2 regions of the Paenibacillus sp. USHLN196 genome follow, and region 2 is predicted to be linked to the other one. Evidence: predicted binding sites of a transcription regulator. Region 2 holds the regulator's gene; the other holds the start of a gene.
The links. The regulator Rex, encoded in region 2, represses fermentation and respiration genes when NADH is low (regulators of the CRP and FNR family bind a similar motif). The targets are predictions, from matches to a motif close to TTGTGAAATATTTCACAA.
Positions count from the first base shown of each region.

Region 1 (3,428 bases), on a different contig from region 2:
AATCCAATCCGTTGTCATGTCTAATCCATAACGCATACAAGTCTCATATATGGTAGGGAACCGATGCTTGATCATCTCTGGCTGTTCATGCGTAATATCCAGGTACACAAAGGTGCTGTTGGTCGACTCCATCTCACTAACAATCGCTCGTGCCACGATATCGCGTGGTGCCAGTTCAAGCTGAGCATGATATCGATCCATGAAGCGTTCACCCTTCACATTGCGCAAAAATGCTCCCTCACCGCGCACGGCTTCTGACACAAGGAAACGCGGGGCCCCCGGGTAACAAAGAGAGGTGGGGTGGAATTGGATAAATTCCATGTCACGAACAATCGCCCCAGCCCGATAGGCCATTGCTACACCATCGGCAGTAGCTACATCCGGATTCGTCGTATATCGGTACAGTTGTCCTGCCCCACCAGAGCAGAGAACCGTTGCCTGTGCCTTCACGAAAACTTGCGATCCATCGTCCTTCTGAATCAGAGCGCCGATGCACTCCCCTCGATCTCGATCCGTAATCAGGTCAATCACAAAATGCTCATCCCATACTTCAATTCCGGGATGTTCATTCACTTCGACTGCAAGCGCACGTACAATCTCATATCCCGTTGCATCCCCGTTGGCATGCAAAATACGGCGGTGGCTATGCGCACCTTCCTGCGTCAACGCCAACTCGCCGTTCTCCAGGTCAAACAACGTACCTAAACGAATCAGTTCCTTCACACCGTCCGGCCCCTCATTCACCAATACCTCTACCGCCTCGGAGCGGCATAAGCCCGCTCCTGCAACAAGTGTGTCCTGCAAGTGATAAGCAGGTGAATCATCTTCAGCAATAACCGCAGCGATGCCTCCCTGCGCATACCGAGTGTTACTTTCAAGTAATGACTTCTTCGTGATCATTAATACACGTTGTTGTTCACTTGCTTTAATAGCGGTAAACAAACCAGCAATCCCTGAGCCTATAACCAGTACATCCGTCTCTACTGTGGGTAGCGCAGATAGATCAAAATCAACTAAATATTGCGGTATCATGTTATTCACCTGTCTTGGAGCAAGAGTAGCGCATCCTACTTCACCAATAACATACGCTCTAGTGATTCTCTGGCTTTGTCGGCAACGGCCGGTGGCACATAGATCTGCGGCTTCATCGTTTCCAGGCATTTCACCAGTTTCTTCAAGTTGTTGACCTTCATGTTAGGACATACGAGGAACTTGGTAGCAAAATGGAACTGTTTATCCGGACTATCCAAACGAAGTTGATATCCTGTACCATCTTCCGTACCTACGATAAATTCCTTCGCTGATGAATTTTTGCAATACTCCAAGATGGCTGTTGTACTGCCTACAAAATCACCCATCTCTACAACCTCAGGACGGCACTCCGGATGGACAACAAACTCTGCATTCGGATGCTTGGCTCTCATCTCCACCACATCTTTGACTGTGAGCATATCATGAGTGTTGCAGTATCCTTCCCAGATAATCATTTTCTTGTCTGTATGCTGCTGCACATAGTGTCCCAAGTTTTTATCCGGTACCCAGATAATTTCGTCGGAGTCTACGGATTGAATAACCCGAACTGCATTCGCAGATGTACAACAGATGTCGGTCTCTGCCTTGATCTCAGCCGAGGAGTTGATATAAGTGACCACCTTGGCATTAGGGTGTTGTGCCTTCAATTTGCGTAGTCCATCCACATTCACCATGTCTGCCATTGGGCAACCCGCACGTTCATCCGGGATAATAACCGTTTTGTTCGGCGCCAAAATCTTAGCGCTTTCACCCATAAAGTGAACACCACAGAAAACGATCACATCTGCATCTGTTTGTGCTGCCTTCTGGGCTAATAGAAATGAATCTCCACGGAAGTCAGCAACCTCCTGTACCTCGTCACGTTGATAATAATGGGCAAGAATAATGGCATTACGTTCCTTCTTCAATTCCATCAGCCGCTCACGCAGTTCGCGGTTCATCTCAGCCTTGCGCTCTAAAGCCAGAGCTTCCACCTGTGATCCTCTCCTTTATCGGGACAGCGTCATGCGCTGTTTCGTAGGGCCAACCTAGTCGTTATCTTCGCTTGAGAAACGAATCACAAGCGGTTTAACAACTAATTTACACAACGTTCACGACTCTGTCAATAAATGAAAAAGGCTCAGAACAACGCCGTAACCACCCGTTTGCTAACTGGTTCGCCATCTAACTCCCGTTTATCTTTATCTATCCTCTTTTAAAATAATGGACAAAAAAAGAGAGCCCGAGGGCTCTCTTGATTTCACCTGCTAGCATAGCCAGATGTATTATGCATTAAGACGTTGGCTTCGTTCCGCCATCATCCGGGTTATTGTTATTACCCTTTTCCAGATTCGGAGCTTCGTTTGGAATATCTCCGGCTGGTGGCTCAGACGTTCCATCTTTACCTTGAATACGGACACGCACATCACCGATGTTGTCGATGATTGGCTCTCCGCCTTCAGTTGGCGTACCTTCACCATCATTGTCATTCTCTGCTTTTGGAGTCAAAGAACCTGTTTCGATCAATTGTTTGATCTGATCCATTTCCAAAGTCTCAACTTCAAGCAAAGTTTGAGCGATCAAGTGCATCTCTTTTGAATGTTTAACAAGCAAGTCCTTACACTTCTCATAACAGTCATTGATAAAGCGTTGCATTTCCTGATCAATCTCATAAGCAATGGAATCCGAGTAATTCTGTTCATGACCGATATCCCGACCAAGGAATACCTGTCCTTGTGAACTTCCGAATTGCATAGGTCCCAATTTCTCACTCATACCGTATTCCATAACCATGCTGCGAACAATACCTGTCGCTTGCTGGAAGTCACTGTATGCACCAGTACCAATTTCTCCGATGAACAATTCTTCAGCTACACGACCCCCGAGAAGTCCGGTTACTTTATCCAGCAATTCCTGCTTGGTAACCAGCATACGGTCTTCTTTTGGCAACATGATTACATATCCACCCGCACGTCCGCGCGGAATAATGGTCACTTTATGTACCATATCAGCATGTTCAAGGAAGTATCCTACAATGGTATGACCTGCTTCGTGATAAGCAACGATTCGTTTCTCGCGATCACTGATGACACGGCTTTTCTTCTCCGTACCAACGATGACACGGTCAATCGCTTCGTCAACTTCCTTCATGGAAATATCTTTACGGTTACGACGCGCTGCAAGCAATGCCGCTTCGTTCAAGAGATTCTCCAAATCCGCACCAGAGAAACCTGTTGTACGCTTCGCGATAATATCCATCTTCACATCTTTAGTCAGTGGTTTATTACGGGAATGTACTTTCAGGACAGCTTCACGACCTTTTACATCAGGGCGGTCAACCGTAATTTGACGGTCAAAACGTCCTGGACGCAGCAAGGCAGGGTCCAAAATATCTGCACGGTTCGTTGCGGCTATGA
Region 1 covers NZ_JBBCYH010000024.1:17,323-20,750, forward strand. The annotation lists gene nadB (L-aspartate oxidase) at 1-1,032, opposite strand, end outside; gene nadA (quinolinate synthase NadA) at 1,068-2,006, opposite strand; gene ftsH (ATP-dependent zinc metalloprotease FtsH) at 2,305-3,428, opposite strand, start outside.
Region 1: nadA (quinolinate synthase NadA) is a predicted target of Rex. The motif match lies at 2,078-2,095, and genes of this name have one in related genera.

Region 2 (3,428 bases):
CGATAAAAGCGATAGTGGTTATGCGTACCGTCTTTATAATACACTTGCCACACATATATTCCATTGACAACTCCGGGCATGATTCGCTTAATCTCCCCGGCAGGAACTTCAGAACTGAAGCGATTGCGAATCTGCGCTTCGGACATGCCATTCTGCAGCAACTCGCTGTGTATAGCGTTTGCACCTGTAGCCGGTTGATTGTTTGCATCGAATTTCACCCAGACCATAACTTCCTGGTTATCCTTATTTTTGCCGATCAGGGTCCAGTAGATGTTGTCAGAGCCTTCTTTATCTCCCCAGATGTACTTTCGCAATTCATCATAGGATGTAATGCCCAGCTGCTCCTGAGCTGCCTGTATGGCGAGCGCTTCTTCCTTACGCTGGTCCTGCGTGACATAAACGTAATAACGCTGAAGTCCAAACAGAATCAGAACCAGTGCAAGTAGCGAAATCCATATCCACTTCTTTTTTTTCTTCAAAAGCCGAACTTCCTTTCCCTATGATGCTCTGTCCTGCTATTAACGAGCAAGCAGACCATCAAATGCCAATTGAGACTCACGCAAAATGCGCTCTTCATCCAGCGTCAGACATTCTCCATGTTTAACCACTTGTTTTCCATCCACCCATACGTGCTCTACATCTTTAGCAGAAGCCGAGTAGATCGTATGTGAGATCAGGTCTGTATGTGGATAGAAATGTGCCTGTTCAATGTCCAAGGCGATAAAATCAGCCTTCATGCCGACCTGGAGTGCTCCGGTATTGTTCAAGAAGATGGATTTGGCACCGTATGATGTTCCGAGTAGTAACGCTTCGCCTGCTGGCACTGCCGTCGGGTCACCAGACACGCCTTTGTGGATCAATGCAGCCAGTCTCATTTCCTCGAACATATCCAGGTTGTTGTTGCTTGCCGGTCCGTCTGTTCCAAGTGACACGGTAACTCCCGCTTTCAGCAAAGCAGGTACCCGCGCAACACCGGAGGCAAGTTTCAGGTTACTACCCGGGTTATGGGATACAGCCACATCATGACGCGCCAGAATCTCAATCTCTTCATCATTCAGATGCACCGCATGTGCAACCAGGGATGGACGGGAGAAAAAGCCCAGTTTCTCCAAATGTTCCACAGGACGCAGGCCATAATCAGCCACATTCTGCTCCACTTCACGAAGCGTTTCCGACATATGGGTATGGAGCGGAAGGTTTAGGTCGTTTGCGACCTGTACAAGCTTCTCTATGTAGTCAGGAGGGCATGTATATGGTGCGTGTGGCGAGATTACGGTTGTAATACGACCATCTGCTTGTCCATTCCACTCACGCGCAAAAGCAGCCGACTCCTCCAGCTTCCGCAATTGCTCTTCTTCCGAGCACAGCCCAATGACACCACGTGCCAATGCTGCTCTAACGCCGGACTGTTCCACGACTTTGGCAACCTGATCCATGTGGTCATACATGTCCAGGAAGGCTGTAGTTCCGCCTTTCAACATTTCAAGCACCGATAGCGAAGTTCCCCAATATACGTCTTGTGAAGTCATTTTCGCTTCCATCGGCCACATTTTTTCCTGCAACCATACTTGCAGCGCAAGATCGTCTCCATGTCCTCTGAGCAGCGACATTGCTGCATGACCATGCGTATTGATCAGACCCGGCAGGAAGAACAATCCTTTTCCATCCACTTTGGTACAATTTTCGTCTCCATCCGGCAATGTCTCACCAATATGCACAATCTTGTCATTCTCGACAACCATGTATCCTTGAACCACATTCCATGTTGCGCCTTCATTAACGGCAAATTTACCGTTGTGGATTACCCATCTATTTGTTGTCATCTTCCTCTTCGTCCTTTCCAGTCTCCAAGTAATAGGCCAAACTAAGTAGATCCGTCGTAAAGTCAGCATGGTGAATGCGGATATGCGGCGGTGTTTTTAGAATTGTTGGTGCAAAATTAAGGATCGCTTCAATTCCCGATTCAATAAGCTGATCGGCTACATTCTGGGCTTCCGTATCTGGAACCGTAATAATTCCAATGCGGATGTTGTCTGTTTTAACTGCTTCCGTCAATTCGTTCATAGGCTTCACCGTCAAACTGTTGATTTGACTGCCAATTTTCGGTCCGTATGCATCGAATACAGCAACAATCTTCATATTGTCTTTCAGATATGCGTTGTAGTTGGACAAGGCCTGTCCGAGATTACCCGCGCCTACCAGAGCTACATTAATTTGCTGATCAATCTTGAGGATGTGACGAATCTTTTCGATCAAATAGGATACATCGTACCCGATCCCTTTACGACCAAAATCACCGAAGTAAGCCAAGTCTTTACGAATTTGGGCCGGATTCAGATCCAACCTTTGTCCAAGCTCTTGAGAAGAAACAGTGGCCACCTCACGCTGATGCAACTCGCTCAAATAACGCAAGTACACAGGCAAACGTCGTACCACCGCTTCCGAAATTTTATCTGATTTCATTCTTGCTCCCCCTTACCAAGGCCACGATAAAATAATAGATGAAAGATGAGCATCCTGTATAAATTTAAAGATAAACGTGACATTTTATACAGAATGCTCCTTGTAATTTAGGTTATAAGTTCTACGTGCAACTGCTTTAATCGGATACGGAAATATCTAATAAAGTTTAACGCCAAACGATAGTGTCATGCAATGATATAACGAACATAACAACCATTATTCTTGTTCTGTAGCAGGTTTTTCCAACCACTCGGTAATTCGTGGCACCATCTGCTCTGTAAGCATATGCTCCATTTTGGGACCAGGTAATGAATATAAAAAGAATTTACCATAATACGCTTCGATCACCCGTGTATCATAGACAATCACAATACCTCTGTCCTTCGCTGTACGCACCAATCGGCCAAATCCTTGCTTGAAACGAATGACCGCTTGTGGCACAGACAGTTTCATGAACGGATTTTTCTTCTGCTCCTGAAGCAACTCACTCTTGGCTTCCACCAACGGATGATTCGGTGGCTGGAAAGGCAGTCGCACAATAGCGAGACAGGTTAGCGCCTCTCCCGGGATATCTACACCCTCCCAGAAGCTGCTTGTGCCCAGAAGTACCGTTGCTTTGGCATCTTGGAACCTGCGTGTCAACTTGGAGCGACTTCCACTGTCAACGCCTTGCCCCAGCAACGAGATATCGTTACCAGACAAAGCCTCCTTCAGCGGATCATAGACCTGTCGCAGCATCTTGTATGAAGTAAACAGAACCATCATGCGTCCACGAGTGGCGATTGCGGTCTCTGCGAGTGATTGCACCAGCATATTGACAAAGTGTGCATCCCCCACACTGCCCTTCACACTTGGGAAATCACGTGGAATCACCAGAAGTGCCTGATCGCGATAGTTGAAAGGTGAAGGCAGCATCGACGTTAACAGTCGATTATTCTCGGAGGCTTCCTGCAAGCCCAGCTGTT
Region 2 covers NZ_JBBCYH010000010.1:67,525-70,952, reverse strand. The annotation lists gene WFI24_RS22590 (cell wall elongation regulator TseB-like domain-containing protein) at 1-479, opposite strand, end outside; gene WFI24_RS22585 (amidohydrolase) at 519-1,823, opposite strand; gene WFI24_RS22580 (redox-sensing transcriptional repressor Rex) at 1,810-2,463, opposite strand; gene dinG (ATP-dependent DNA helicase DinG) at 2,680-3,428, opposite strand, start outside.